3 regions of the Streptococcus sp. Marseille-P7375 genome follow, and region 1 is predicted to be linked to each of the others. Evidence: predicted binding sites of a transcription regulator. Region 1 holds the regulator's gene; each other region holds the start of a gene.
What was found. Region 1 encodes CtsR, which represses protease genes until heat stress. Its sites were predicted from a motif close to TTGGTCAAAAAAGGTCAAANA; they were not measured.
Positions count from the first base shown of each region.

Region 2: the regulator CtsR is predicted to act here: its motif matches at 1,629-1,649, upstream of FZ954_RS00355 (ATP-dependent Clp protease proteolytic subunit).
Region 3: the regulator CtsR is predicted to act here: its motif matches at 8,973-8,993, upstream of FZ954_RS08305 (ATP-dependent Clp protease ATP-binding subunit).

Region 1 is NZ_CABPTR010000005.1:22,986-33,774, forward strand. It holds gene FZ954_RS09875 (ATP-dependent Clp protease ATP-binding subunit) at 1-1,355, opposite strand, end outside; gene FZ954_RS09880 (CtsR family transcriptional regulator) at 1,360-1,818, opposite strand; gene FZ954_RS09885 (hypothetical protein) at 2,104-2,454, shown strand; gene FZ954_RS09890 (AraC family transcriptional regulator) at 2,722-3,594, shown strand; gene FZ954_RS09895 (ATP-dependent Clp protease ATP-binding subunit) at 3,705-5,816, opposite strand; gene FZ954_RS09900 (amino acid ABC transporter ATP-binding protein) at 6,247-7,011, opposite strand; gene FZ954_RS09905 (amino acid ABC transporter permease) at 7,024-7,710, opposite strand; gene FZ954_RS09910 (amino acid ABC transporter permease) at 7,714-8,406, opposite strand; gene FZ954_RS09915 (transporter substrate-binding domain-containing protein) at 8,428-9,312, opposite strand; gene FZ954_RS09920 (uroporphyrinogen decarboxylase family protein) at 9,328-10,326, opposite strand; partial or broken gene FZ954_RS09930 (SIS domain protein) at 10,578-10,742, opposite strand.
Region 2 is NZ_CABPTR010000001.1:54,593-65,381, reverse strand. It holds gene FZ954_RS00365 (ABC transporter substrate-binding protein) at 1-539, opposite strand, end outside; gene FZ954_RS00360 (DUF2129 domain-containing protein) at 639-908, opposite strand; gene FZ954_RS00355 (ATP-dependent Clp protease proteolytic subunit) at 995-1,585, opposite strand; gene upp (uracil phosphoribosyltransferase) at 1,756-2,385, opposite strand; gene ftsY (signal recognition particle-docking protein FtsY) at 2,530-4,038, opposite strand; gene FZ954_RS00340 (Cof-type HAD-IIB family hydrolase) at 4,042-4,860, opposite strand; gene FZ954_RS00335 (Cof-type HAD-IIB family hydrolase) at 4,860-5,651, opposite strand; partial or broken gene FZ954_RS00330 (nucleoside deaminase) at 5,984-6,211, opposite strand; gene FZ954_RS00325 (hypothetical protein) at 6,216-7,511, opposite strand; partial or broken gene FZ954_RS00320 (AI-2E family transporter) at 7,498-8,182, opposite strand; gene smc (chromosome segregation protein SMC) at 8,549-10,789, opposite strand, start outside.
Region 3 is NZ_CABPTR010000003.1:175,488-186,276, reverse strand. It holds gene rlmD (23S rRNA (uracil(1939)-C(5))-methyltransferase RlmD) at 1-979, opposite strand, end outside; gene FZ954_RS08360 (aminoglycoside 3'-phosphotransferase) at 1,035-1,811, shown strand; gene recX (recombination regulator RecX) at 1,838-2,614, shown strand; gene FZ954_RS08350 (DUF402 domain-containing protein) at 2,701-3,234, shown strand; gene FZ954_RS08345 (DUF960 domain-containing protein) at 3,421-3,738, shown strand; gene FZ954_RS08340 (GNAT family N-acetyltransferase) at 3,796-4,230, opposite strand; gene FZ954_RS08335 (MarR family winged helix-turn-helix transcriptional regulator) at 4,293-4,718, shown strand; gene FZ954_RS08330 (ABC-F family ATP-binding cassette domain-containing protein) at 4,839-6,380, opposite strand; gene FZ954_RS08320 (CBS domain-containing protein) at 6,636-7,292, opposite strand; gene FZ954_RS08315 (bifunctional methylenetetrahydrofolate dehydrogenase/methenyltetrahydrofolate cyclohydrolase) at 7,570-8,424, opposite strand; gene FZ954_RS08310 (DUF1797 family protein) at 8,564-8,794, opposite strand; gene FZ954_RS08305 (ATP-dependent Clp protease ATP-binding subunit) at 9,035-10,789, shown strand, end outside.

The sequences.
Region 1 (10,789 bases):
CCAGCCATCAAAGCCTGATCCACAGGTGTCAAATCCGACTGTTTATAATTCTGCGGTCCTTTATTTTGTACAGTTGCACTGGCTTCATCCAAAAGGTCAATAGCAGAGTCTGGCAGATGCTTGCTGGTCAGATAGCGATGTGCATACTTGACCGCTGTTTCAATGGCCTGATCACTAATCTGCACCTTGTGGTGATCCTCATAGCTCTTTCTCAGACCCTGCAGAATAGCAATGCTGTCGGCCACAGTAGGTTCTTCAATAGTGACCTTGGCAAAACGCCGAGACAGAGCAGCGTCTTTTTCGATATGCTTCTGGTACTCTTCCTGCGTCGTAGCACCAACTGTCCGCAAGGTTCCCCGAGCCAGAGCAGGTTTCAGGATATTGGCCGCATCCAAGGTCGAATCAATCCCGCTGCCAGAGCCCATGATGGTATGCAGCTCATCGATAAAGAGGATGACATGGCCGTCTTCTTCGATGTCATTGATGATATTGTTCATCCGCTCTTCAAAGTCTCCGCGGAAACGAGTCCCAGCAACGACATTCATCAAGTCTAGTTCCAAGACGCGCATCTTGGCAAGTTCTGCTGGAACCTGACCAGCTGCCACACGTTGAGCCAAGCCCAGTGCCAAAGCCGTTTTACCAACCCCCGCATCACCGACAAGTAATGGATTATTCTTTGTCTTGCGGCTGAGGATCTGAATCATCCGAGAAATCTCTTCATCCCGCCCGATGACTGGTTCCAGACGACCAGCCCGAGCCAGCTCTGTCAAATCCCGAGTATAATCTTCCAGACCACCACTTGTTGAAGGAGGCATGCCCATCATATTTGCCATGGTTTGTTTGGCAGAGGCCGTGTTTTTATTTAGCGAGCGGATCGACTTGATTTCCTCTCTACCCCAGCCAGCACGCTGCTCTAAAGCCTTTCGCAAATCGCTAAATCGAGGGACTGTACTCTTATCATCATAGCTAAAACCTGCAGCTTCTAACACACGAGCTGCCAAGGTGCCACGGTCAAATAGCATAGCTAGGAGCAGGTGCTCTGTTCCTAAGTTTTTAGCATGGACGGCTTCCGCAATCTGCCCTGCTTGAGCAAAGAGCTCCTCCAAACGGTGAGAGAAAGGCAATAAGTCAAAACCACCCTTTTTTCGGTACTCTTTTCCAGTAATGTCAAAGGCCGCTTCTTCCAGTTTATCCACTTCAATAGGGAATTCATTTAGAGCCGAGCCTGCCACGCTGTAGGGATTATTAGCCAGAGCCATCAACACTTGCCACGATTCTAAATAATCTGTAGCAAAATGACCAGCTAAGAGCTGAGCCGCTTCTAAGCTTTCTACTAAAGCTTTTGAATAATTCATATTCTTAATTTCCTTTTCTATCTAATTGCTGCAAAATTTTCCGTAACATTCTGGCTCGAATCCTCGGAGCATCTGTCCCCAAGACAGCATCGCTGGCGCTCGCTAAGAGCAGATCTCCTTCACGCTGGCTGATAATTTTTTCATCAAAGAGCAGCTGCAAAATATCTGAAAAAACTGGCTGGCTGAGCGACTCACCAACATTGGTCAACAAATCAGACAGCATCTGGTGCCGATCGGAAAATTCAATCTTACCAATCCTGATATAGCCACCGCCACCGCGCTTGCTCTCCACGATATAGCCCCGACTCTCTGTAAAGCGTGTCTTAATCACATAATTGATCTGACTCGGAACTACCTGAAAAACATCAGCTAACTCACTGCGCTTCAGCTCGACCATGCCCGCCTGCGCCAAAATTCTTTTGATGTATTCTTCTATACTATCCGAGGTATTTTTGATGCCCATGATATACCTTTCTATCTGTTATATCTAAAAATAAGCATTCAAGTCTTCTCTAACATTGACTATCTTTGACTATTATACCGAAAAAATCTATTTTTTGAAAGAAAAAGAAGTCCCAGAAAGCTTGAAAATATCTGATAATTCAGAGTAATGAAAAAGATTGATAGACTGAGTAAATACGATTGTAATCGCTTGCTTTTTACTTTTAAAGACTTATAATAAAGGTGTGAAAGTGTGGTGTTTACACCATCAACCGTATCCAAACAATCATCAAAAGGAGGTTTTCCAATGAAAATAAATTGGCTCAACTATACCCATCATGTGCTTAGCTGTCTTTTTGTCACCCTGAGCATCTTGACGATTTTTTCTGCCGAGTATGTCGTTTTCCCAACGAGCCTTCTTCTAGGCTGTCTCCTCATTCCTCTGCTCTTTGAGCAGCATTTATTCAGTCGCCGAATGACTTGGAGCCTCAGCATTTTCTTTGCCATTCTTGCCTTTGCCCTTCTCTTTATCATCAAAACCAATCATATCTCCCTTAGCTATCCAGCAACAACCCTTCTTCTTTTTGTACTAGCAAGCCTGAGTTTTTCAAACTCCTTTATCCTTCACAAAAATAAAGAACAGAAGGCCGCTAGATAGAACAGCACAATAAAAAGTGTGGAAGCAACATGAGCTCAAAAGAGCCATGGATTCCACACTTTTCTTATTCTATAAGGAGCTGGATGGTAGCCAAAAATTCTTAAATGGTTCGTCCACGCTGCCAGCCTAAACTAGACTTTCAGAAAATTTTCTCCTCTTTATTTTCCTACTTTCATTTTCTTTTTAATTATATTATAATAGTTGGCAAACACATTTTCCAATCTAATTACTTTAAAAAATTGATAGTATTCTACGAAGGAGGGTAACATGATGGATTTGGGTCAATTGCACAAGACTACTGAATATAAGAATCAAGGGACCCCCTATTCTCTGACGCGGACCATTACGGAAAACGGCCAGCCTGACATCCTCTTCCACTGGCACACTGATGTTGAAATCATTTACGTTCACGAAGGAAGTGCCCAATTTCATATCGACGATCATTATTTTAACAGCCACAAGGGCGATATTGTCCTGATTCGTCCCAATGCCCTCCACTCCATTCATCCGATTGAGCAGCAGCGCCACTACATGGATGCCATCAACTTTCATTTGGATTTAATGGGCTATTCAGCCATGGACCATGCCAGTATCCACTATCTACAGCCTCTCTACAATGGTCAACTGGACTTTGTCCATGTCATCAAGCCGACTGACCAAGCCTATGAGGAAATTCGTCAATGCCTGCTGGCTACTATGGAAACGGGTTATTGCCAAAAGAAATACTATGAATTCCAGCTCAAGGCCCAGCTCAATCAGCTCTTCTACTTGCTTTTTGAAAACGGCTATATCGTCTCCAAGGAGCTATCTGCCGAAGGCTACCGCAAGGAAGAGAAAATCCGCTCCATCATCGACTATATCAATGAGCATTATCAGGAAGAACTCTCTATTGATCAGCTGTCTGGCATCTGCGGCTACAGTCCAACGCACTTCATGAATTTCTTCAAAAAACATCTGGGTGTTTCTTGCATTGAATATCTGATTCAATTCCGCCTGCGCAAGGCTGCCGAGCTCCTCCAGCACTCTACTCTGTCAGTTCTAGAAATCTCAAGCCAGTCTGGTTTTAATAACCTTTCTAATTTCAACCGGCAATTTAAGAAATACTATCAAATGACACCCAGTCAATATCGAAAAAAATAAGAAAATCTCCAGTCAACTGATTGGAGATTTTTTATCTGAATATGATTAATAAAAAAAACGAACAGACTAAATATCTGTTCGTTTTACGAGATTTTGAGATTGATCGGTGCTTATTCTGCTGATTTTTCACGAATCACCAAGGTTCCATCTTCCATATCTGCAGTCAGGTGCTTAGCATCTAGATTATCCAAGTGGAAGTCAGTCACCTTGTCACGAATTTGCTGCTCAATGACACGGCGGAGTGGACGAACACCCATGACTTGGTCATAACCAGCATCGCGCAGGAATTCCTTAGCTGCATCAGATACAGCCAGATCAATTTCTTTCTTGCTCAAGGTTTGATTTACTTCAATCAACATGAGATTCACAATCTCCATCAGGTCTTCTTTCTTGAGATGAGAGAACTCGATGACTGCATTGAAACGATTGAGGAATTCTGGACGGAAATAAGCTTTGAGTCGATCCATCAAATCAGGCTTTTCAGCATGCTCTTCCAAGCCTGCTTCGTAGCCAAAGCCTGCATTGGAAGTCGCAATGATGACCGTGTTCTTAAAATTGACTGTATTCCCTTGACCATCCGTCAAACGACCGTCATCCAGAACTTGAAGGAGAAGGGTAATCACTTGTGGATCCGCCTTTTCAATCTCATCCAAGAGGATGATAGAGTAAGGATTGCGGCGCACACGCTCGGTCAAAGTATTGTTGTTGTCATCATAGCCAACATATCCTGCAGTGGTACCAATCAGCTTGGAAACAGCAGTCCGGTCGGAGTATTCAGACATATCCAGACGGATGATAGCTTCCTTGGTGCCGAACATATCTAGAGCCAGTTGTTTAGCAAGCTCAGTCTTTCCGACACCTGTCGGACCAACAAAGAGGAAGCTTCCGATTGGACGGTTGCCTTCATCAAAACCTGCACGGTTACGGCGGATAGCTCTAGCCACAGCTTCTACAGCCTTGTCTTGGCCGATTACTTTAGCTTTGAGACGGTCATTCATGCCCTTGAGGCGCTCAATATCACTAGCACCCATTTGAGATACGGGCACACCCGTCATCCGTTCAACAGATTCTGCTACGTCGTTGACTGTAGCTGTCACCTTCATATCCTCAGTGTGGTTTTGAATTTTCTTTTCCAGCTCTTCAATGCGAGTCTTGGCATTCAGAGCTGCTTCATAGTCTTCTTTTTCAACAGCTGTTTCCTGCTTAGCCTTCTGCTCAGCAATCTCATGCTCAACTGCATGAACATCAGTCACTGGATGTTGAGCTGCCAAGTGGGCAGCAGTCACATCGACCAGGTCAATGGCCTTGTCTGGCAGGCTCCGTTGTGGAATATACTGAACAGAGTAGTCCACAGCTGCTTTCAGCACTTCATCCGGCAGGATGACATTGTGATGCTTTTCATACAGGTCCCGAATACCTCGAAGGATCTGATAGGTATCTTCAGCAGACGGCGCATTGACCTTGACTTCATTGAAACGGCGAGCCAAAGCTGCATTTTTAAGGATAGTATTGCGGTACTCGTCTTGAGTAGTAGCCCCGATAACGGTCAACTCCCCACGAGAAAGCGCTGGTTTGAGAATATCCGCCAAGCCCTTAGAACCGCTATCTCCTCCTGTGCTACCTGCTCCCAGAATTTGATGGATTTCATCAAAGAAGAGGATAACATTGCCGGCTTCCTTAACTTCATTGACCAAGTTTTGGATATTTTCTTCAAAGCTACCACGATACTGGGTACCAGCTTCCAAGCCAGAAATATCAACAGAAATAATTTCCTTGTTCTTGATGGCCGCTGGCACATCACCATTGACGATAGCCTGAGCCAATCCTTCTACGACAGCTGTCTTACCAACTCCGGCATCACCGACCAGAACTGGATTATTCTTAGTACGGCGGGAAAGGATTTCAGCTGTTTCTTGGATTTCCTTATTGCGTCCAATGACTGGATCCAGCTTACCATCACGCGCTTCTTGAGTCAGATTGCGACCTAGCTTAGCCAGGATGCCATCTTGCTTAGGCCCATGCGCTCCAGCTTGCACATCCTGTTCGCCAACCACCTGACCAGGAAGCTTGCCAGTAGCTCGGTACTGAGCAAACTCTTCCGGTGTGACCTCCCTACCATTGATCAAGTAGCGTCGATGTTCGCTGTTGTAGCCACCCATGCGCCCCATGAGTTGGTTGAAAAGGTCGTCCATACTGTTAAAATTGTTGTAATTGTTGTTCATCATTTTTCCTCACTTTTTATACGTTTTATATCATTTTTTCATTTGCTAAAGTTTCAGATAAGAAATCTCTTTCTTACCTACTGTACATTTATGTTCATATCGGAGATCTTCTCCTATCTATTATTTTACATAACTTATTCTATTTCCAAAAATTAAGACTCCTTCAGTCTCTTACTTTATGGATGAGTTAGATCTATTTCAGAAGAATTGATGTTACATAATTTTTAATCCTCCCAAAAATAATCGCCTACTGGCTATATCCTCATCTTCTGAATAAATTCTGTGTAAACTTTTTGTTTACAGTTGTAATTATACATCCTTTTTACCCCCTTGTCAATAGGTTTTAATAAAAAATTTACATAATTTTTTAAAAGTCAAAAAACTTCCTCCACACTAAAATATGGAGAAAGTTTCTCTATTTTGATACAAGTTAAATCATATACTCTACACTATAACTGGCATCCGACAGAATGCGGGACAGAAACTGCTTAGTTCGCTCTTCTTTGGGACTAGTGAAGAATTCCTGCGGAGGATTTTCTTCGATGATGTGACCTCCGTCCATAAAAATGACATGGTTGGCCACATCACGGGCAAAGCTCATCTCGTGGGTCACAACGACCATGGTCACTCCCTCCTGAGCCAGCTGTTTCATGACACTGAGAACTTCACCGACTAGTTCCGGATCTAGAGCCGAAGTTGGTTCATCCAGCAGGATGACATCTGGCTTGACAGCAATGGCGCGGGCAATCCCAATCCGCTGCTGCTGGCCGCCCGATAGCTGAGAAGGATAATAGTCCTTGTAAGCTAAAAGTCCAACGCGCTTCAAGGCATCTTCCGCAATCTCAAGCGCTTCTTCCCTCGGTATCTTACGAGCGATCACTAAGCCCTCTAAGATATTTTCAAGGGCTGTTTTATTGGCAAAGAGATTATAATGTTGGAAGACAAAGGCTGTCTTTCTACGAATTTCCAAAATCTCCTTTTTGCTAAGTTTAGCCAAATCATAGTCCTTACCAGCCAAAGTCAGCTGGCCGCCATCCGCTTTTTCTAAGTGATTCAGACAGCGCAGAAAGGTTGTTTTCCCAGAGCCTGAGGGACCAAGAATTACCACAACGTCGCCTTGATTGACCCTGAGACTGACATCTGCCAGCACCTGTTGCTCTCCAAATCGTTTGGAGATATGTTTTACTTCTAACATAATCTTTCCTTCCTAAGCAAGAGCGTAGCGCTTTTCCAAGCCCCTAAACATCCACTGAATCAAGCCACAGATAATGAGATAAATAACAAAAATTACTAAGTAAGACTCTGAATACTGGTAAGAATGAGAGGCTTCGACCTTAGCCAAAGCTGTAATATCCTTGACCGTCATGACAAATACCAGTGAGGTCCCCTTAACCAAATTGATAACCAGATTGGCGAGATTGGGCAGGGCAGAACGCAGAGCCTGAGGAAAAACAATCCTCCGATAAGCTTGAAAATTCGTTAACCCAATCGCCTGAGCTGCTTCTAACTGTCCTTTATCCACTGTCAAAATAGCAGAGCGCAAGATTTCCGATAAACTCCCTGTTGTCATCAAACTATAAATGATGAAAGCATAGTAAAGCGGATTGAACTTAAAGACATCTACCTGACTGCCTAGACTTTTGAAAAATTGATTCAGCAAGCTAGGAAATAGACTGTAGAAAAAGAGGATAAGTAAAATGGGCGGCGTTGCCCGAATGAAGGCCAGATAAACCACCGAAAAGGTCCGCACACCTCGAACTTTATAAATCTGCCCCAGAGCTAGAAGCAGAGCCGGAATAAAGCTGAGTAGAATAGCCACCACCATAATAATTAGGGTTACCGGTATGCCTTTCAAAGTAACCAGAAAGGTATTTACAATATAATTCAAATCCATGCTTTACCTCTCCTTGACTGTCAGACTTTTTTCCAGAAGCTGGGAAGCTAGCGAAACCACTAGGGCAATCCCCCAGTAAATCAAGGCCACCGCTGTATAGGTTTCTAGGGAATAATTGCCCAGATTCCGGCTGATGAGATTTTGCCCCGCTCCCATAACATCCACTGCCCCAATCGTATAGGCCAGCGCAGCATCCCGCATGAGATTAAGAAAGGCGGTAGTCAAATTGGGCAGGGCAATACGAAAAGCTTGTGGCAGAATAATCCGAAGAAAAGTCTGCACTGGTGTCAAGCCAATACTGAGTCCTGCCTCGGTCTGTCCCTTGGGAACAGCAAGATAGGCTGCCTTGAAGACTTCTGCAATCATGGCCGCAAAGAGCAGAATCATGGTAATGATGACAAATACGGTCCGTGACCAATTGTTGATATCCAGTCCCAACCACCATTTTAAAAACTCTGGAATGCCATAGAAGACCAAGAAGAGCAAGACAATAGGCGGTGTACACCGAAGGATAAATATATATCCTCTAGCCAGACCAGCAAAAGTCGGCTCCTCCACAACCTGAGCCCAGGCCAACAGACCACCTAGCAAGGAGCCAATTAAAACCGTCACGAACATAATCCATAAAGTAGTCGGCAAGGCCTGTAACAAACCAGGCAGCAGGCCAAAAACACGGGACAAATCATAAGCGACCATACGGTCTCCTTTCTCCAGCTTTTAGTCTTTATCTACATAAGAAAAGACATCTTCACCAAAGTATTTTTCCGATAATTTAGAGAGTGTCCCATCTTTTTCTAGCTCTTTAATAGCCTTTTCATAGGCTTTGGCAAACTCTTCATTCTTTTTATCTTTATGAATGAGTGGATAGGTAGGGATACCCTTATAAGGGAACCAGCTCAACTGGTCCGCATACTGATGATAGGAACCTACCTTGTCTGTGACAGCTTTTTCAAAGGACAATTTGATATCAAAGAAGGCATCATAGCGACCTTCCAAGACCCAAGCATAGGCATCCGATATCTGAAAAGACTCTGCTGCGGTCAACTCAATTGGACTAGCATTGTGCTTTTTGTTGTACTCTTCAATCACTGTCCATTGAGCATTCTGTGGTGAAATCGGCACCAATTTCCCTTTTTCTTTGGCAAAATCATCAATATTTTTAAATTTATTTGCGTCTGCTTTTCGAATGGTGAAGCCGATGATACTAGCTCCGATAGGACTTTCTGGAATGATGAACTTCTTAGCCCGCTCTTCCGTGTACCAAGCTCCCTTGGTTCCGATATCATATTTCCCAGATTCCAAACCAATCAAAAGATCTTCGTCACTGGTGCCAGTATATTCGAACTGATAATCTGGCAATTTTTCATCAATGGCCTTGAGTACAGCCACTTCATAGCCATCTGACTTGCCTTTTTCGTCCAAAAAGTCGTAAGGAACGTAGTTTTGCGTATGAGCTACTTTTAAAGTCGTGACCTTGTCACTGCCTGATGTCGAACTACTTGCCTTGCTGGATGAAGCCCCCGTCAAGGTCCGTCCCAAATAAGTTCCGGCAACAATAGCAATCACAGCTACTCCACCGATAATCCATTTTTTCTTACTCATTCTTTCCTCTCCTTTTTATGCTAAACTTGCTGCTTGGCGAACCCACCCAATCCGCTCTGGATCAATATCGCTTGGGATGGTGCAGTCAGCCCCGATAATCAAAGCATCCTTGCCAGCCTCTGCTATCAAGCGCTTGGTTTCATTTTGAATAGCTTCTTGGCTACCTGTGTAGAGCAGACCAGTCTTGCCATTTTCAAAGCCACCTAGAACGGTCCGACCGCCAAATAATTTGCGACCTTCTGCCAAACTGATGCCTTCTGGTCCCACTGCCCAGTTAATAACCTGAGCTGGATAATCGGTGAAAAGATGAACATCGTTTCGCGCGCCTTCGTAGCCACAAATATGCAGAATATTTACTCCGCCAGCTGCATTGGCTGCTTCCAGCACCGCCAATTCACTAGGAGCAATAAAAGCCTTATAGTCTTCAGCCGACACCCGCGCATCCTGAATGCTCTGAACGCTGAGGTAAATTCCATCCGCACCAGCTTCCTTGATAATGCGTTCTGTCAGAGCCGCAATATCTTGAGCAATCACATCCAGCACCCGCTTTGTCACTTCCGCATCTTCTGCTAGAAAATCTGCAATAATGTCATCTCCTCCAGCAACCTTGCCAACCAGCCATTTGAAGTAGGTCACTGGCGCAAAAATATTGTAAATAGCAACCAAGTCCTCTGTGAAGCCGGCCCTAATCTTTTGAACCAGCTCCACCTGCTCACTGATCCAAGGATGGTCGGCGCCTAAAGGCTCGATACCTGCCAAGTCCTTGATAGATTGAACTTTTTTCAAGCGCTCATTCGGATAGGCAAAATAACCATCGCTCATCAATTTGACAAAGTCTGGCTTGACTTCTGATAGAAATGCTTGATGGCCTGCTAGATTTTTCTCAATAATAGTCTGATTGCCAAAACCAGCCAGCCACTCATCCTCGCTGGTAAAATGATGCCAGAAACCAACTGGCACTCGGTCAACTTTTTCCCCCTTAAAGGCCTTTAAAACCAACTCTCTTTTAGACATAACTTGCTCCTTTTCAATTTGATTGCTATTATCATATCACTGAAAAGTGAGCTTTCCAAATATATATTTCCTATCAGCCCGATTAAAAATATTTATAAGAGTAAATTAAAAAAGCTAGCTCAAGCTAGCTTTACCAAGGTTTTTCAGCTTTCCATGAAAAACTTGTTTTTCTTACTATTTTTAGAAAGGCAAGATATATATTTTCTATGGGAGAGATAGGCAATCTTTATCAAAAGACCTCTACTTCGATCTTACTTACCCTTAGCTGCAAAATAAGCAATCAATTGAGTTGGCACCACCATAGAGATTGGTGACAAATAAGGGTGAACTTGGCTCAAGACAATATCGTCTCCATCCTTAGCCACATTTTCCTCCGCAATGGTCAACACCTTGGCTCCACGCGCCACAATACTCTCTCTAAAATTGTAAATAAAATATAAATTAATTGACAACAATAAGATGA
Region 2 (10,789 bases), on a different contig from region 1:
AGAACGACTTTTTTAGCTTTCAAAGTATCTGTTACATATTTAGAAATGATTTTACCTTGGTAACCATCAGTAAAGGTTGCACGATACAAATAATCTTGTTTATTTGTCAAATCATCTTGTGTTGCACTTGGTGTTACCAAAGGAACTCCTGCTTTACCAGCATTTGCAATTGCGGCAGCTACGGCACCTGAAGTTGCAGGACCAATGATTGTATTAACTTTGTCTTGAGTTACCAAGCTTGTAGTAATAGTTGCAGCTTCTGCAGTTTCTGATTTGTTGTCTTTATCAGTTACTTCGATTTTCTTGCCGTCTACACCACCAGCTGCGTTGATTTCATCAACAGCAAGTTGAGCACCGTGTTGTTCTGCAGTACCGTAAGCTGCTACAGCGCCAGTTTCTTCAAAGTTGAAACCGAACTTAAGTGTTTTACCGATTTCTGTTCCAGTAGCAGATGAGTTGTTTGTAGAAACTTCTCCACAGGCTGCTAGAAGCGCAGCACTAGCAAAAGCTACAAGCGAAAGTGCAAATTTTTTCTTCATGAATAATCTCCTCTATTTTGTTTTTTGCTATGTTTGCAAATGATATAGTAAGAATATACCGAATTATCTGACAATTGTCAACCCAAAGAAGCCATTTTTTTAAATAATAGCGTTTTCTTGGTTTCTAAATAAACTTCCAACAAAATTCGTATCCAGATTTTGGATCTTGCAAGTCTGGATTTTTTTGATATAGGACTCTTTTGACAGGCTCTCCTTCAGAGAATCCGCCTGATCTTTTGCCACATAAAGCTGCAAATAACGGTGTTTCTTAGAATGATAAATAATATCTCCAACATGCGCCAGCTTCTTTGCATCTCGATTATAGTATAGATGAATGATGAAGCCCATTCGTTCCTCTTTTTTAAACATGACAATCCTTTCTGGTCATTTGTACTCTATTGATTATATCAAAAAAAGCCCGCAAATGGGGGCATTTTCGTAGTTATAAATGAAAACTAGCTAAGATTATTATTAGCCATGATTTCATCGATGAAACCATATTCTAAGGTTTCTTGAGCACTCATCCAGTAATCACGTTCTGCATCTGCGTGAATTTGCTCAACCGATTTACCAGAATTATCAGCAAGAATTTGCTCCAAGGTCTTACGAGTCTTGAGCAAATGCTCTGCTGCAATGGCCATATCTGTTTGCTGAGTACCGCCACCAGTACCACCCATTGGCTGGTGAATCATATACTCTGCATTTGGAAGCATGAATCGTTTGCCCTTAGCACCACTAGAAGCAATGATAGTTCCCATGCTGGCTGCCATTCCCATGACAATCGTCTGCACATCAGACTTAATAAAGTTCATGGTATCTACAATCGCCAATCCCGCTGACACAGAGCCACCCGGAGTATTAACATAAAGATAGATGTCCTTGGTGCTGTCCTGTGCATCTAGGAAAAGCAATTGCGCAATAACAGAATTAGCCATATTGTCCTCAACAGGACCTGTCAGCATGATAATACGGTCTTTTAAAAGGCGTGAGTAAATGTCATAAGAACGCTCACCACGGCTGGTTTGTTCAATAACTACAGGAATCATGAATATTTTCTCCTTCATTCGATCTATTCATTATTATAGCCTTTTGGTCAAAAAAGGTCAAATATTTGCTTTATCTATCAGATGACAGAAAGCAGCGCTGAGATTATCTTTGGATTGGAAAGTACAAATCCACCGGTTTGGCAGAACTTTCCTTTTGAAACTTCTAGCTATTATTTTGTACCAAAGAGGCGGTCACCAGCATCTCCGAGACCTGGAACGATGTAGCCATTTTCATTAAGATGATCATCGAGGGCAGCGGTGAAAATATCAACATCAGGGTGAGCATCTTGCAAGGCTTTGACACCTTCTGGAGCAGACACCAAGCAGACAAATGTGATATTGCTTGCGCCACGTTTCTTCAGAGAATCCACAGCCAAGATAGCAGAACCACCTGTAGCCAACATTGGATCGACAACAAAGATTTGACGTTGGTCAATGTCTTCTGGCAATTTTACCAAATACTCAACTGGCTTCAAGGTTTCTTCATCACGGTACATTCCGATGTGGCCGACTTTAGCAGCAGGAACCAAGCTCAGGAGACCATCCACCATACCGATACCAGCCCGCAAGATTGGGACGATCGCCAATTTTTTCCCTGCAATCTGCTTTTGAACTGTTTTCGTTATTGGTGTTTCAATTTCTACATCTTCAAGTGGTAAATCGCGCAAAACTTCGTATCCCATCAGCATTGCGATTTCATCTACCAATTCACGAAAAGCTTTAGTAGAGGTATCTGTACGACGCAAGATAGACAATTTATGCTGAATGAGTGGATGAGCGATAACTTCAAGTTTTCCCATGATTGGATTTCCTTCTTTCATTTTATTCTTCTTATTATATCAAAAAAGAAGAAAAAAGGCTTGCAACAAGCAAACCTTTTCATCCGTTTTAATTACTTTTTGATAGAAGAGTTTGATTTCAATTTAGGCTTTATTGATAGACTATTACACCAAACCTTCTAAGAGGCCTCTCATAAAGTTCTCAGAATTAAACTCGCCGATATCGTCAATTTTCTCGCCAAAACCAATCAGCTTCACTGGAATATCCAATTCCTGACGAATGGCAAGAACAACACCACCGCGCGCAGTTCCGTCAATCTTAGTCAGGACAATACCTGTCACAGGCGTAATTTTTGAAAATTCTTTGGCCTGAACCAGTGCATTTTGACCAGTGGAGGCATCCAAGGCCAAGAAAGTTTCATGTGGCGCTGCTGGATCTACCCGCTTGATAATGCGACCGATTTTTTCCAGCTCTGCCATGAGATTGTCCTTATTTTGCAAGCGACCAGCTGTATCAATCATGAGAATATCAACATTTTCAGCCTTGGCTCTTTCCAAACCGTCAAACACGACACTGGCAGGATCGCTCTTTTCTGGGCCAGTCACGACAGGCACATCGACTCGACGCCCCCACTCAGCCAACTGGGCAACGGCTCCAGCTCGGAAGGTATCTGCTGCCACCAGCATCACTTTTTTACCTTCTTGCTTGTATTTATAGGCCAATTTACCGATTGAGGTCGTCTTCCCTACGCCATTTACACCGACAAAGAGCATGACAGTCAAACCGTTTTGGAAATTGATTTTTTCATTAAAGCGGCCATCTTTCTCATAGATATCGACCAATTTTTCAATGATTAGTTGGCGCAAGGCTTCTGGTTTCTTAGCATTTTCCAGACGAGCTTCATAGCGCAGATCTTCAGTTAGATTGGAAGCTACCTGTACACCGACATCACTAGTAATCAGCAATTCTTCTAAGTCTTCAAAGAAATCTTCGTCAACTGAGCGGAAATTAGCAAAAAAGGCATTAAGGCGAGCACCAAAGCCAGTCCGCGTCTTTTTGAGACTGCGGTCATACTTGTCTTGAACACTCTCTTCTTGGTATTCAGTAGAATTCTCAGATGTTTCTGCGGGAGTCTGTTCTTCCTCTGCCTCTCCTCCATACTCGGTCGAGTCTACTTGTGTGGAAGTGCTTGCTTCCTGCTCACTAGATACTTCTTGCTCTGGTTCGTGGTTGATTTGCTCTCTCGCTGCAGCCAAACGCTCCTGCAATTCTTGGTAATAATCTCTGCTTTCAGTCGTCGCTTCTGATTCGCTACTACTTTCCAAAGCTTGATTTTCTGAAGTTTCAGACTGCTCTTCTACCTCAGCCAAAACTTGTTCAGAACTTTCCTCGTCTTCAAGCACTGGTTCAGATAAGTCAGCTTGTTGGGCAGTTGGGGCAAATTCCTGCTCAGAAGTTGCTGAATCTGAGGACTCTATTTTCTCTTCTGACACAGATTCTACTTCCTGAGTTTCCGCTGTTTCTTCATTAGAAGCAGCAAGGGGCTGGAAGTCTGTCTCAGATGGAACTTCAATCTCTGTAGTCTGATAACTCTCCTCTGCCTGCTCCTCTATCTGGGGCTTTTCTTCAAGTTCCTCTTTTTTACGTCCAAAAAGACGGTCAAATAATCCCATTCTTTAGTTCTCCTTCAATACATATTTCCGAATGGCCCAAGCAACTGCATCTTCATCATTGGTCATCGGAGTGACAACTTCTGCGACTTCCTTGACTTCTGGTACGGCATTTTGCATGACAACGCCCAGACCAGCCCAAGCAATCATTGACAAATCATTTGCTTCGTCACCGCAGGCCATGACTTGGCTTTTATCAATTCCCAAGTGGGCAATCAGTTTCTCCAAACCAGTCGCCTTGTGGACATTTTTCGGTGACCATTCAAGCAACATTTCCCGTGATTTGAAAATTTCATACTGGTCAAACAGTTCGGGCGAAATGTGAGGAATGGCTGCGTCCAAGGGTTCCTGAGCAAAGGCTGTGACGCATTTATTGTAGGTAATCTGGCTAGAAAGGTCTTCAAAAGCAATAGATTCAAAGTTCAGAGCTGGATTAAACTCTGCATAGAGCGATGCTTGGTCTGATTGAATCTGATAAACCAAGCCACCATCAATCGCATCCAGAGGCAGACCCAATTTCTCAGTTTCTTCATAAATTCTAGCTACATCATCGTAGGCAAATACCGTTTTATCTAAAATTTCTCCCGTATTGCGCTGAACCAAACCACCATTAAAGGTAATGGTGTATTCATCTACCTGACCATCGGTGCCCAGCTCATGCAGGAAAAATTCCATAGCCTTAAGCGGACGCCCTGTGGTCAATACAACTTTGACCCCCTGCTGCTGAGCCGCTTTGAGCGCTGCCAGATTCCCTTCAGAAATCTTTTTATCCGTGGTTAAAAGCGTCCCGTCCAAGTCCAAAGCAATCAATTTAATATCAGCCATTATAAGCCCTCCATGTAGGTCATAACAGATTGGGCCGCATGGTGGCCAATCACTTCTTTCGCAACTGCCAAAATTTCCGGTCGCGCATTTTCCGGTGCAATCGGATGGCCCACCACCTGCATCATATATAGGTCATTGAGATTATCACCAAAAGCCATGACCTGATCCATCTCTAGGCCTAGCTTCTTAGCTAGCTCGACAAGAGCCACGCCTTTATCCACATAATCCAGCACGATATCAATCGACTTATAGCCCGTTGTCATCGCCTTGACACCTGCGACATTTTCATTGACCCAAGCTTCGCCGTCGGCCACTGTTTCTTCGCTGAAATTGGTCGTGAATTTAAAGATCTCGTCTGTAATCTCACTAAAATCAGCAACTTTTTGGATATTTTCATTATAATTAGCGCTGAAAGAAAGATAGGTCGGATCTACTGTATCTAGGACATAACAGCCTTTTTTCCCTGTCAGGAGCAACTCGTTGATATTGACAAAAGGCGACTCCTTAAGCTTGTCAAATACCTTTAGATAAAATTCTCTTGGCATGGTTGCTTCGTATAGATCTTTTCCTTGAAACTCTACTAGGCTACCATTTTCTGCGATAAAGATAATATCATCCCGAACTTCATGAAAGAGCTTCTCAAGAGAGAGAATCCCTCGACCACTGGCAACAGCAAAGTAGATGCCCTTTTCTCTAAACTGAGCTAGCAGGTGCTTGAGCCGCTCCATATCAAACTGACCCTTGTCATCTAAAAAAGTCCCGTCCATATCTGTGGCAATGAGTCTTATCATACAATTATCTCCTTTTTTGAATTAGGGGTGTGCAAAGGGCATTTAGGGTATGCATCTTTTAAGGATTTAGGCAACCCCCATCATTTCTCATCTCTGTTAATCCTTTATATTATATCATAAAACTAACACTTCATTCCACAGATGAAAAACAGTCAGATCATATTTCTATGACCTGACCGTTTTTGATATTGTTTATACTATATCTATTTACTTTTTTATTTTATAAAATAACATCACATAAACTTTTTATATATTTAGTTATCCTAAATTCAATTTATGTTTTGCTATTTGGCAAATACGTTCTGGCGAAGCGTGGTCTACAAACTGACTTAGCAGTCTTCGAGTCGCCAGCTTCCAAGGTGTTGGTTTGCCTGGCGAATGGCTTTGATTTCGGCGTGCAGCGTGGCGTCTTGTTCCTTTTCACGTAAGTTATGACCACGCCCAATAATTTCACCATTCAAGACCACGACAGCCCCGATTGGCACTTCCGCTTGGTCATAGGCTTTCTGCGCTTCCTTCAACGCTTCCCTCATAAAGAATTCTTTTTCATGAAGTTCCATGTTCTTACTGATAGACGCGCTTCGTCACGACTAGACTATGCGGTCTCTCAAACTCCTTATCTAAGTAATCTTGGTACGTTCCTGGTGAAATAAATCCTCGGGCGCTTAAAATATCGGTGCCTGCTGTCCCGACAATCGTATCGGCTAGCAATACACAGTTGGTACTCATCACAAAATACGTCTTGAATTTTGAAGAGGTAAATTTATACAAGAGTGCATCTGCTTCTTGTTTGAGCTTGTAGGCATACATTGGTTCTTCTTTGTCGATTCCAGGATGCTTAGGTTTCACCATTTTCGGTGGATCCCAAGGCACTGTCAGCGACATCAATTTGGCGATTTCCTTATCGATGGCCGCGAGTTGTTCTGGAGACAAGGCAAGACCATATCCCAGTAGGGTCTTATGATTTTCGCGTTTACAAAATTCGATGTATTTTTCACGGTCGGCACTGAAAAGTACCCCGTCCCCCATCGTTCCAAAGAGGCGCTCCGAATTCGTATCGTAGTTTCCGAATGAAATAATGCGGCCCTTATAACACAGGTCGACATGCCCGATGGCTCCAAACCCGTCTTTTGTGACATGAATAAACATCTCTAAGTTTGGTTCTGCATTTTCTTTGGCACGGTCGTAAATTTCTGAAGCCGTTTCGCCTTCTCCAAGTTCCAACGCATCATTAATTTTTTGTAAGGTTACTCGAGGAATCAGTGCAGCAAATACAAGCGGCATCCCACGACGCAAGCGTCTGCGAAGGACTTTCTTTCCAACTTCGGCCTCGAAGAACCAGCCGTCCCGAATATTGCTAATCCCATACCCGATAAAATAGAGCGAAAGGAAGAACATTTGCAAATTGCCGTCGCCCCCAAGAGAAATTAAAGTGGCTACCCCGACAACTGAAAGCCAAATGGTATCAAAGAGCAAGCGAAATCGCGGGCGAATATCATCTTTGACATAAATATAGTATGTCACACCACTAATTCCCGCCTTCATCACTTCATTGAGTCCCATCAAGATGCTTACAATCGCAATCGGCAATGACAGGAAGAATTGATTTCCTGCTAAAAATCCGTAAAGGGAAAATTTCCCTATATTCAGCCATAACGGGTCTTTAGATGCCGCTTTACTAAACCAACGGAATAAGAAATTCCATAGTTCACGGGCCCATAAGAATGTTAAAAACAGACGTAACATCAATTCTGGGAAGCTTGGTCCGAATATAAGGAGCAATATCCCAGCAACAAGGAACGCAATCCCTTCAAAGAGGAGCTTTTTCCCCGTAATCCCTAAGTCGCTAATTTTCTTCATCAATAATACCTCCTACAGCTACCACTGGAGCAGCTTGTTCATGTTTCTCCATCCATTCTTTCACGAGACGGTAAATCACGGCAAAGATTGGTGTGAAGAAAATCATTCCTACTAAACCAAAGAGATTTCCACCGATTAACGTAGTAGCAAGGGTTAGAGCCGTTGGCAACCCTACGGAACTGCCGACAACCCTAGGATAGACGACATTGCCTTCCACTGTTTGAACGACCATAAAGACGACAACCGAAATGAGTGCTTGAATTGGGCTTTCTGTAAAGATGAAGAGCATTACGATTCCGCACGCCATAAACGGCCCGATATTCGGAATGAACGAGAATACTCCGGCCAGCACCCCAACAAGTCCTGCATATGGCAACCCTACAAGAGAGTATGCGGCAAAAATCATAACCCCAACAATTCCCGCCTCGATGATTTGACTCATCAAGAAACGGTCATACGTATCCACGATGACTTCCCCGACATAAGAATGTGCTCAATTTTGTCTTTTAGCAACACCACATTGAGAATGCGAAGCGTTAAACGTGCGAGTATTTCCTTACTTACGAGAATATTAATCATGAAGAAAATCCCCATAATCACAGAGAACACATTTGAGAAGAGCCTATAATATTCGTTGTAAATCCGCCAAGGAATGTAATGACAGACGATATACGCTTTTGTATTATCTATAACCTAGTTTATTTCCATCAACATACCTGTGCCTTCAAATTATTTTTTATTTATTATCCTCATTATACCAAGAATTCTCACAATTTACTATAACTCCTACTTTCTATTGACGAAAGAAATGTTATTATGCAGTTATACTGCCTCAAGATGATTGACTTTCGAAACATGCAATTTAACGTTTAACAAATCAAGGGTGTCTCCATAGAATCAAAGTATTTCTGATACCCATTTCCTTCTATCTATAGACAGTAAAAAGCCTTGAAACAACTTATTCAAAGGCTTTCTTAGTATTCTATTGTATCAATTACCTTATTCCGATTTCTGTTGCTACTAATTTTATACTCATACTATAAACTTTCTAAATCTTTTAACTTGACCGACACAATCTTGGAAACTCCTGACTCCTGCATGGTCACTCCATAGATAGAGTCTGCTGCAGACATGGTTCCCTTGCGGTGGGTCACAACGATAAACTGGCTTTCTTTGTCAAAGCGGTTAAGATAATCTCCAAAGCGCTTAACATTGGCCTCATCCAGAGCTGCCTCAACTTCATCCAAGATGACAAACGGAATGGTCTTGACGCGGATGATGGAGAAGAGAAGGGCCAAGGCTGACAGGGCTTTTTCTCCACCACTCATAAGATTGAGAGATTGGATTTTCTTGCCTGGAGGCTGAACCGAAATCTCTACCCCAGCTGTCAGCAGATCGCCTTCTGTCAAGATCAGGTCAGCTGAACCGCCGCCAAACATCTGGCTAAAGGTCAGCTTGAAGCTTTCACGAATGGCTTCAAAAGTTGTTTGGAAACGTTCCTTGACCTCGTCATTCATCTCTTCAATGGTTTCCAAGAGGAGATTTTTGGCCGAGAGTACGTCATTCCGCTGACTATTGAGGAAATTCAGTCGGTTGCTGACTTCTTCAAACTGCTCTACTGCATCCAAATTGACCGGTCCCAAAGCACGAATATCCTTTTCTAAGTCTTTGACTTGAGCTTCCGCAGCTGCAAGATTTTCCAAAGAACGGGCTCTTTGATCAGCCTCTTCAAAGCTGATCTGGTAATTATCCGTCAGATTAGTCAGCAGACGACGCAAGGCATCTGAAAATTTCTCTTTTTCTGCCTCTGCCTTGGCCTGACGGCGAATCAGACTTTCGTTCTGCTGACGAGCTTGGTCTAAATGCCCTAGAATATCCTCAGACTGCCCCTCTAAGTCGTCCAGCTCAAATTTGAGTCGGATGAGGTTCTGATCCAAGTCTGTCTTCTTTTCTTGGGCAGTTTTAAGCTGCTCTTCCAAGACGGAAATATCCACCTTCTGGCTGACCGCTTCTTCTTTTTGCTCTATCAAAAGCTGCAAAGTAGCGACTTCCTTGTCCAAGGCAGCTTTCTCCTCTAGCAAACGCGACAAATCATTCTTCTCAAAGCGCTGGTTAGAAGTCAGCTCTGTGTTCTTCAATTTCAGATCTGACAAGTTAGCCGATAGCTGATCGAAGCGATCCTGAACAGCATTTTTATTCGACTTGACTTGCTCAATTTCAGCAGTAATAGCTGTTTTTGCAGCCTCAATAGCCGACAGCCGCTCTTCCATTTTTTTCTTTTCAGCCAGGTCTGCTGCCTCAGTCTGACTAGTCAAGTCCTGCTCCTGTAGTTGCTCCAGCTGTCTGAGTTCCGCAACCCGCTCTGCAATCTGTTCGTAGGCCAACTTGACTCTTTGCTCCGTCAAGCGAGCTTGCTCACCCTCAGACTTGATGGCTTCCAAGGCTTGCTTGGCCTCTGATAGCTGAGACTGCAAACTTTCGACTTGTTGCTCCTGAACTTTCAGCTTTTGGGACTGCTGTTCCATTTCTCCGAGCAGGCTGTCCAGTTCCGGCTTGATAAAGATCGTGTTATTATTGCGATTGGCTCCTCCGGCGTAAGAACCGCCTGTGCGCAGTTCCGTGCCGTCCAGCGTTACAATTCTGACTTGGTAACGAACCTGACGGGCAGCCGCACGCGCATGCTCAATCGTATCAAAGATTGCGGTTGTTCCCAGCAGGTTTTGGAAAATATTGTCCAAACCTGGCTCATAGGTCACCAGCTCTGAAGCCAAACCTAGGAAGCCCGGACTGGCCTCAATTCGAGATTGATTTTGCTCGGGGAGTTGACGGGCCTTGATGGTCGTCAGAGGCAGGAAAGTAGCCCGACCAGCCCGATTTTTCTTAAGAAAATCGATGGCTCTTGTCGCTGCCCCCTCGTCCTCAACGATGATATGCTGACTACTTGCCCCCAGCGCAATTTCCAAAGCGGTCTGGTAATGAGGATCGAAGCTCAATTTCTCGCTGACTGCCCCGACAATACCACCCAGACGATCAGCCTCCTGCAGAACGCTTTTTACACCTGCATAAAAATTGCTGTGATTTTTAAGGATAGCTTCTAAACTGGCTGCACGAGCTTTTTTATTTTTCAAATCATCCAGCAGGGCAAACATACTGGTCTGCTCATTTTGATAAGCAGTCGCCAACTTCTCGACCTGCCCCTGCTGCTCCTGATACTGATCTAGCAAGGCTCTGAGGGCAGTCTGAGCTTCTTCTAATTCTGCCTGTCGAGCCGCTTCTTC
Region 3 (10,789 bases), on a different contig from region 1:
TGACCCTTTTAGCAAAAGCAAAGCCGATGGTCCCAACCCCGCAATAAGCGTCAATCAAATGGTCTTCTTTCGTCACATCCAACGCCTTGACCGCCTCCCCATAGAGCACCTCTGTCTGCTCAGGATTGAGCTGATAGAAAGCTCGAGGTGACAGGGAAAACTCATAGTCCAGCACACCCTCTTGAATGGCTTCCTCGCCCCAGATAATCTCTGTCTTATCCCCATAAATCTCACTGGACTTGCTCGTATGATAATTGACCGCCACTGTCTCCAGCTCGGGAAATTCAGCCACCAGGTCTCGGACGACTGGAGAAAAGTCTAGCTTGCGCCCTGTTACAAAAATCATCTGCACCTGACCCGTCTTTCTGGCTCTGCGAATCATGACCGTGCGTACTCCAGCAGTCTTCCTCTCGTCATAGATAGGCAGCCTGTACTTGCCTAACAGCCGAGCCACCTTATTGACAATAGCCTGCGTTACCTTGTCCTGAACCAGACAGTTTTTCAGTGAGACCAGATAGTGGGAATTCTGGGCATAGAGCCCTGCCTTGACCTCATCCTTAAACTTGCGAGTCTGAAACTGCAGCTTAGCCCGATAATAGAGTGGCTCCTGCATACCGATAGTTGGACGGATTTCATAGTTTTCGTAGCCAGCTGGCGCAAACTTTTTAAGAGCCTGACGCAGCAAATCCTCCTTAAACTCCAACTGCTTGTCATAGTGGAGATGCATGATTTGACAGCCTCCGCAGCTTTCATAAATCTCACAAGGCGCTTCCACCCGAAATTTCGACCGCTTGTTGATGGTCAAGAGCTTGGCCTCGATAAAATTCCGCTGCACCTTGGTCACCTGACAGTAGACTTCTTCACCTTTCAAAGCCCCCGGCACAAAGACCAGCGTTTTCTTATAAAATCCAATTCCTTCCCCATTGATTCCCATTTTCTTAATTTTCAAAGGGATTCTTTGCTTCACTTTTACATTCATGCCTCTATTATACCACGCTAGAGTCGATTCGTTGAGAATATGTTACAATAAAAGTATGAAAGCAGAAAAAATATCTCTTCCACTCGCACATTTCCCTGAGCAAATCCGAACTTATCTAGAGGGAGCCAACTTTTACGACAGCTCCTCACATTCAAGCGCCCGTGTTTTCTATGCTGATACGGGCTATTATTTGAAAATCGACCAAAAAGGCAAGTTATCCCAAGAAGCCACGCTTGCCAAATGGTTTGAGAAACAAGAACTCGGTGTGCCTGTCATTCACTACCTATCAGCAGATCATGACTACCTGCTGACTAGAGAAGCCGAGGGCAAGGATGCTCTAGCCTTTCTTCAACAGCCAGAAGAGCTTTGCCAAACAATGGCTGCCGCACTCAAAAAACTTCACAGCATCCAACCCCAGCATTTCCCAATCCAGCATCGCCTCCAACACTATAAAGAGCAAGCAGAGGAAAATTATCGGAAAGGTTGCTTTTATCAAAAAGCCTTGCTGCCTCAATTTCATATCCAAAGCCGTGAGGAAGCATATCAACTTATCCAAGAGCAGGGACACTTACTAACGGCGGATGCCTTGATTCACGGAGACGCCTGTTTGCCCAATTTCATTCTAAAAGACGCAGCAAGCTTTTCCTGCTTTATTGACGTTGGTCTCGCTGGCCTCAGTGATCGCCACATTGACCTTTACTGGGCCATCTGGTCTCTTACTTATAATTTATCTGACCCTCAATACGCAGAGCTCTTTCTTGACTACTATGGCCGGAAGGATGTTGATACAGACAAACTGCGCTTGATTGCTGCCTTTGAAGCATTTGGCTAAAAGAAAGGATTTTACCAAAATCTCTTATGAAAATCACAAAAATCGAAAAGAAAAAAAGACTCTACCTCTTGGAGTTGGACGACAGTGAAAAGCTTTATATTACAGAAGACACCATCGTCCGCTTCATGCTGTCTAAAGGAATGGAAATCACAGAGCAGGAGCTAAAAGAGATTCAAACTTACGCCCAATTTTCCTATGGAAAAAATCTAGCTCTTTACCATCTCTCCTTCAAGCAAAGAACTGCCAAGGAAGTTAAGGACTACTTGACCCAGCACGATATCCAGCCAGACATCATCAGCCAAGTCTTGGACGCTTTGAAAAAAGAAAATTGGATCAACGACAGAAAATATGCCAATTCTTATATCCAATCCAACCTTCTCACTGGCGACAAAGGCGCTTTTGTTCTCAAACAAAAACTCAGCCAAAAAGGGATTTCTAACACCATTATTGAAGAAGAACTGAGACAATTTGATTTTACTGAACTAACAGACAAGGTTGCTGAAAAGCTGCTCAAAAAATACCAGAGAAAACTGCCCAGCAAGGCCTTGCAAGATAAACTCCTCCAAGCCCTGATAAACAAAGGTTTTTCCTATGGACAAGCCAAAAACGCCTATCAGCATTTGGAAATTGAAGAAGACCAGGAAACCCAACAAGAGCTACTCTATAAAGAGCTAGACAAGCAATACCGCAAGTACTCAAAAAAGTACGAGGGCTACGACTTAAAACAGCGTCTGACCCAAGCTCTGGTTCGCAAAGGCTATGATTTTTCGGACATTGCCAGCGCTCTAAGAGAATATCTTTAAGATTTTCTATGAAAACTTAGGCATTTTTATGAAAATATGTTACAATAAAGAGGATAAACTTATAAATTGTAGAAAGTTGGTAGGTTATGAAACTTCCCAAAGAAGGCGACTTTATTACAATTCAAAGTTATAAGCATGATGGGAATCTTCACCGCACTTGGCGAGATACCATGGTACTAAAGACAACAGAAAATGCCATTATTGGCGTTAATGACCACACACTGGTAACAGAAAGTGATGGCCGGCGCTGGGTAACGCGAGAGCCTGCCATTGTCTATTTTCATAAGAAATATTGGTTTAATATTATTGCCATGATTCGTGATAATGGCACCTCATACTACTGCAACCTTGCCAGCCCCTATTATCTGGACAATGAAGCCCTCAAGTACATCGACTATGATTTAGATGTTAAGGTCTTCACAGACGGAGAAAAACGGCTGCTTGATGTAGAAGAGTATGAGCGTCATAAAAGGCAAATGAACTATTCGGATGATTTGGATTTCATTCTCAAGGAAAACGTCAAGATTCTGGTTGACTGGATCAACAACGAACGCGGTCCCTTCTCCGATGCTTATGTGAAAATTTGGTACAAACGTTATGTTGAACTAAAGAATCGATAAAGTTGTCAAAGAGCGCAAGCTCTTTTTTCTTGCTTTCTTTTCCAAAAATCCTTTGTCTAGCAAGGAAGCAATTTCTTGCAATTCCTACTTATTTCTTGTATGATAGAACCATCAATGCTACTAGTAAAGCACTAGAGGACCAATTTCTGGTCCTCCACAGCAAATTTCTAGAAAGGAGTGAGTCTCATGGCTTTTACCAATACTCGTGGTCGCTATGCCAGCTTTGGCGCCATCACTAGCCTTCCAGATGATGTGATTGACACTTTCTGGTACATCATCGACAACTTCCTCAAAGATGTTTTCCCTTTGAATAATCTGATTCGCTTCGAGTTGATCAATAACCAAGGGAAGCTGACTTTCCGCTTCTCTGAGGACCATCTCGATACACTCATCTCCTTTGATTTCACCTATAAATTTGACCCATTCTACCCTCGCATGATCTACGTTGTGGATAATAACGGCAGAGAGACGGTCATGTTAGCAGACGAATATTCCATGTTTTAAGAAAGCAAAATCCAGTTGAGACACCGTCACTATGAGCGGTTCTTCAACTGGATTTTTTCATTTTTTGTAAATCATTTTGATATGAGGCGTCGATTCAAAGATAAAGGGCTCTCCTTGACTTACAAAGCCGAATTTTTCATAAAGCCCCACGACTTGCTCCTGAGCCTCAATCTCAATCATTTTTCCCGGCCACTTTTTCTCACAAAGAATCAAGATTTCCTCTACCAATCTATTCCCTAGGCCCTTTCCCCGAGCTGACGGAGCTGTCACAAGCCGTCCAAAAACGACTGTTTCATCTTCCTCAAACACGCGGGCGTAGGCATCTACTTCCTCTTGCTCATTTACATGGAAAAGGTGCACAGCTGTTAGATCTTTTTCATCCAATTCATGATAGATTCGCTCTTGCTCGACGACAAAGGTATCGATCCGCAGTTTTAAAAGCTTGTAAAATTCTAGTATATCCAACTCTTGCAAATATTTTTTATGCCACATGCTTGTTTCCGTCCTTACTTTATTATATAATCATTGTAAATGCAACTATCAAAGGAGTTCTTATGGATTATCGTCAGTTATTTCGTCAAATGGGTTTCATCTCCCGTCAAGCTATGATGAGAATGAACCAAGAAGCTAGCCAATACGGGCTTGATAATAATCTCTTTCTCATTCTTACTCGCATTGTTGAACATCCTGCCATCCATCAATCCCAGCTGGCAGAGCTGGTTCAGATTGACAAGACTACCCTAAGCCGGTCTCTAAGAAAGCTGGAGGAAAGAGGCTTGATTGTCAAAAAGACCAAAGCTCAAAACAAGAAATTCAAGGAGCTCTATCCACTGACTCCTGCACTAAAAGTATATGATAAGCTAATTGGCTACGAGGACAGATATATTCAGGCTAGTCTGCATCAACTGACTTCATCTGAACTCTTTCAGTTGGATCATATCTTACAGAAAATTCAAAACTCCCAACAAGAAGAAGTATAACATAATAAAGTTGCATTTGCAACTGTTTGGCATTGAAAACTAAAGCTATTAAAAGCGGCTGCTTGCAAGTGACTGAGAAGATACCCTCGTCTCTGCAAGCAAAACCGCCTTAATAGCTTTTTAAGTTAGTTGATTGAAATCCCAGATCTGATCCATCCAGCCTTCATAGAAATCAGGCTCGTGGCAGACCATGAGAATGCTGCCCTTGTATTCTTTCAGAGCGCGTTTGAGCTCTTCCTTGGCATCTACATCCAGGTGGTTGGTCGGCTCGTCCAAAACCAGAACGTTATTTTCTCGGTTCATGAGAAGACAAAGGCGGACCTTTGCCTGCTCACCACCTGAAAGGACCTGGATCTGGCTCTCGATATGCTTGGAAGTCAAGCCACATCTAGCCAGAGCAGCTCGAACTTCTGCCTGATTTAGAGCCGGAAAGGCACTCCAGACTGCTTCCAGCGGTGTCTGACGATTGCCGCCCTCTACTTCCTGCTCGAAATAGCCCAGCTCTAGATAGTCCCCGCGTTCGACTTCCCCAGCGATTGGTGGGATAATCCCCAGCAAACTCTTGAGCAGGGTCGTTTTTCCAATCCCATTTGCCCCGATGATAGCCACCTTCTGATTGCGCTCAAAGGTAAGATTAAGAGGCTGAGTCAGTGGACGGTCATACCCAATCTGCAAATCCTTGGCTTGGAAGATAAAGCGGCCAGGTGTACGGGCTGATTTGAAATCAAAGGAAGGCTTTGGTTTCTCACTTTGCAGCTCAATAATGTCCATCTTATCCAGCTTTTTCTGACGTGACATGGCCATATTACGGGTCGCTACACGAGCTTTATTGCGGGCCACAAAATCCTTGAGGTCTGCAATTTCCTTCTGCTGGCGTTCATAGGCGGCTTCCAGCTGAGATTTTTTCATCTCATAGACCTCTAAAAATTGGTAATAATCCCCAGAATAGCGGGTCAACTGCTGATTTTCCACATGGTAGACGATATTGATCACATCATTCAAGAAAGGAATATCATGTGAGATCAGGACAAAGGCATTTTCATAGTTTTGGAGATAGCGCTTGAGCCAGTCAATGTGCTCCGCATCCAGATAGTTGGTTGGCTCATCCAAGAGCAGGATATCCGGTTTTTCCAAAAGCAATTTGGCCAAGAGAACCTTAGTCCGCTGCCCACCAGATAGCTCTGTCACATCGCTTTCCATACCGTAGTCCATGACACCTAGTGCTCGTGCAACTTCGTCAATCTTGGCATCTAGCGTATAGAAATCCCGGCTCTCCAAGCGGTCCTGCAGTTCGCCTACTTCTTCCATGAGGGCATCCACATCCGCTCCATCCTCAGCCATGCTCATATAGATTTCATTGATACGGGCCTCGGTCTTGAACAGCTCGTCAAAGGCTGTCCGTAGCACATCGCGGACAGTTTGGCCCTGCTCCAACACAGCATGCTGGTCCAGATAGCCAGCCGTCACATACTTGGACCACTCAACCTTGCCCTCATCCGGCAACATTTTACCCGTCACAATGCTCATAAAGGTTGACTTCCCCTCACCGTTGGCGCCGACTAGACCGATATGCTCCCCCTTGAGCAGGCGGAAGGATACATCCTCAAAAATAGCCCGGTCTCCAAAACCGTGGCTGAGATTTTTTACTTCTAAAATACTCATCTTTTCTCCTCTATCATTGATTGCAGTTCCTTGATTATACCATCTTAGGAAGCCAATTGGCAAGAAAATAAAAGAGGCTGGGACAAAAGTCCTAGCCTCTCAATTGTCTTTGGATTGTCGAGCAAGACGCAGTGGTTGAGTGGGCTCTACTACGCTGATTTCATCAGCTTTTACAGCCCTACTCAACTGTGCGGAGGTGGGACGACGAAATCGAATTCTAACGAATTACCGATTTCTGTCCCACTCTCTCTAACTTTATAAAACTTTTGCGCTAGTGCGGGTAATATCTTCTACTTTTATATTGTGTGCTTCAAACTTGGACTTCAAGGAAACCAAGTCAATGTCTCCGTCAATTTGTACCTCAATGACAACTTTACCGTCCTTACGAGGAATATTAACTGTGTTTGAAATATTGAGGTTTTCTTCGACAAGTAAGGCGATAATATGCGATAGGACACCAACCTCGTCTTCTGTGACAAAGCGCATTCGAACGCCCTTTTCGCCATAACCAGACACTTCTAGAAAAGCTTTGAAAATGTCACGATCCGTAATGATTCCATAGACCTGCTCATTGTCAACAACTGGTAAGATTCCAATTTTATTTTTCAACATCAAATAAGTCGCATCTTCCAGACTAGCATACTGGGAAATAGTAACGACATCCTGAATCATCACATCTTTTACCTTGGTTTTATTCAGAAGATAGTTCATTTCATAAATAGATAGGCTCGTTGCCTTTGATGGACTTGCTTCTGCGATTGTTCCCTCTGTCACAAGACCCACCAGCTTATCATTTTCAATCACAGGCAAGCGGTGCAATTTTTGGTCGCGCATAATATCTGCCGCATGTGCAATCGTTGTGTCTGGGCTAATGTATACAACCTTGCGTGTCATAAAATCTTTTACTGCCATGAGAAGCCTCCTCTAATTTCTTTTTCTAATCTTATTATACTGTATTTTCCAACTAATTTCAAACGCTTTCACAGTTTTCTCTTATGTTTTCAAAATTTAGAAAAATCAGGCAGGCTACCTATAAAAAAGTTAGATTCGCCTATGAGAAAACGAGGGGGAATATTTGACCCAACCTCGCTTTAGCCTATCTCTATAGTTTCTTGTCTAATACCACTAGCGACAAGATGACCAAAAACAATTGAAAGAAGAAATAGATCAGCCAAATGCTATTTTTCTATTATTTCTCTAAACTTCTAACAAAGGCCTGATAAGTCTGTTCCATTAGCATGGTAATGGTCATCGGCCCGACCCCTTTTGGAACCGGCGTAATGAGACTAGCCACTTCTGCCACTTCGTCAAATTTAACATCACCAATCAGCTTGCCATTTTCGTCCCGATTCATACCGACATCAATCACGACAGCTCCCTCCTTGACAAAGTCCTTGGTTACAAAGTGTCCTCGTCCGATAGCCACCACCAAAATATCAGCTTTCTTTGCAATTTTCGCTAAATGATGGGTCCTTGAGTGCGTCAAAGTAACGGTCGCATTTTTAGACAACAGAAGCTGAGCCATAGGTTTACCGACAATATTACTACGACCAATCACCACCGCATTCTTGCCTTCCAAGTCCACCTTATATTCGCGGAACATTTCCATGATTCCTGCTGGTGTAGAAGGAATCATCAAGGGATGTCCTGACCAAAGTCGCCCCATATTGGTTGGATGAAAGCCATCTACATCCTTGTCTGGATCAATGGCTAATAAAACCGCTTCATCATCAATATGGGCTGGCAAAGGAAGCTGGACTAGGATTCCGTGCCAAGCTGGATCCTGATTATATTTAGCAATCAAGGTCAGTAATTCTTCCTGACTTGTTGACTCAGACAGACGCACAACTTCACTGCGGAAGCCTGCAGCTAGTGCAGACCGCTCTTTATTTCTCACATAAACCTGACTGGCTGGATTGTCGCCCACCAAAATCACCACTAAACCAGGTTCCTGACCTGTCTCTGCTTTTAATTTTGCTGTTTTTTCTGCAAGTTTCGCTTGAAGCTTTTCTGCTAAAGCTTTTCCGTCAATAATGTTTGCCATTCTTTTCTCATTTCTTTTTCACTATATTTATTCATTATATCAGAAATCCTCTTGTCCTACTTATACATTTTTCTTATATAAAGTTATAGGATTAAAGACTGATCTTGACGAGCAAAATAAAAAAGCAGAAGCCTGCTTTTTAGTATAATAATTCATAAATTTCCATGGCAATCAAGTCAATACTATCGAAAGTATAAGTCTCACGCGCTGCCACATCACGCAGAGTAAAAATTGGTCCATTTTCTTCGTCGTAGCTGTACGCTACTTCGGCAACAACCACTCCTTCACGTTCAAAATTACGTTTTAAATTTCCACCATCTTTGGCCATAGCTTCCAAACGATTGATGATTCTAACTAAATGTGATTCCATTTTATTTCTCCTATTTACTTGCTTCTCTCCTATTTTACCATAAAAAGAAACTGAAATACCAGTAAAAGACCATTTTTTTCTCTTTTCGCACTATAATTTCTCAAAAAATCAGTCTCAGGGAGGATTTTGTAGTAAATTCTTGCATTGTGCAAGAATACTGATATAATGAAACTATAATACTTTGACTATTTTTGACCATTTAAAAATAGGTGGATCTACGGCCAAAGAAAGAGGTAGAATATGCTTTGTCAAAATTGTAAAATCAATGAATCAACCATCCATCTCTATACAAATGTAAACGGAAACAAGCAGCAGATTGACCTTTGTCAAAACTGCTACCAAATCATGAAGACAGACCCTAACAATAGCCTTTTTCGAGGACTGACTCAGGCTAACAACCAAGGAATTGATCCTATTGACGATTTCTTTAACAGTCTTGGTAATTTCCAACAACCCCAAGAACCAAATATCCCGCCAACTCAATCTGGAGGAGGCTACGGTGGCGGTGGCTATGGTGGCAATTCCAATCATGGAGGCGGAGCACGCCAACAGGCTCCGCAAAAGCCAAAAGGTCTCCTAGAAGAGTTTGGTATCAATGTGACTGAGATCGCCCGTAAAGGAGAAATTGACCCTGTCATCGGTCGGGACGAAGAGATTACTCGTGTCATTGAAATCCTCAACCGCCGCACCAAAAACAATCCTGTCCTTATTGGAGAGCCCGGTGTCGGAAAAACGGCTGTGGTCGAAGGCCTAGCCCAGAAGATTGTGGATGGGGATGTACCTCATAAACTCCAAGGCAAGGAAGTTATCCGCCTGGACGTTGTCAGCCTAGTACAAGGGACTGGTATCCGAGGTCAATTTGAAGAGCGGATGCAGAAGCTCATGGACGAGATTCGCTCTCGTCAAGATGTCATTCTCTTCATTGATGAAATCCATGAAATTGTCGGAGCGGGTTCTGCTGGCGATGGCAATATGGACGCCGGAAATATCCTTAAACCAGCTCTGGCTCGCGGAGAACTCCAAATGGTTGGAGCGACTACCCTCAATGAATACCGTATCATCGAGAAGGATGCAGCCCTCGAGCGCCGCATGCAGCCCGTTAAGGTAGATGAGCCAACAGTAGAAGAAACCATTACCATCCTCAAAGGGATTCAGAAAAAATACGAAGACTACCATCATGTCAAGTACACAGACGCGGCCATTGAAGCAGCTGCCCTTCTCTCCAACCGCTACATCCAAGACCGCTTCCTGCCAGACAAGGCTATCGACCTCTTGGACGAGGCTGGCTCTAAGATGAATCTGACCCTCAACTTTGTTGATCCTAAAGTTATTGACCAGCGGCTGATTGAGGCAGAAAATCTCAAGGCTCAGGCTACTCGCGACGAAGACTTTGAAAAAGCGGCTTACTTCCGTGATCAGATTGCCAAATACAAGGAACTCCAAAAGACGAGCGTGCTGGATAACGATATTCCAATTATCAGCGAGAAGACCATTGAGCATATCGTGGAGCAAAAGACCAATATCCCAGTTGGCGACCTGAAGGAAAAAGAACAGTCTCAACTAGTCAATCTCGCCAGCGACCTAAAGGCCCATGTCATCGGTCAAGACGATGCAGTGGATAAGATTGCCAAGGCCATCCGCCGGAATCGGGTCGGACTAGGAAGTCCTAATCGCCCAATCGGAAGTTTCCTCTTTGTCGGACCAACTGGTGTCGGTAAGACTGAGCTTTCTAAGCAACTGGCCATTGAGCTCTTTGGCTCGGCTGACAGCATGATTCGCTTTGATATGAGTGAATACATGGAAAAACACAGCGTGGCCAAGCTGGTCGGTGCCCCTCCAGGCTACGTCGGCTATGAGGAAGCTGGCCAGTTGACTGAGCGCGTCCGTCGTAATCCATACTCGCTCATTCTGCTGGATGAGGTAGAAAAGGCCCACCCTGACGTTATGCACATGTTCCTACAGGTTCTGGATGATGGCCGCCTGACCGATGGCCAA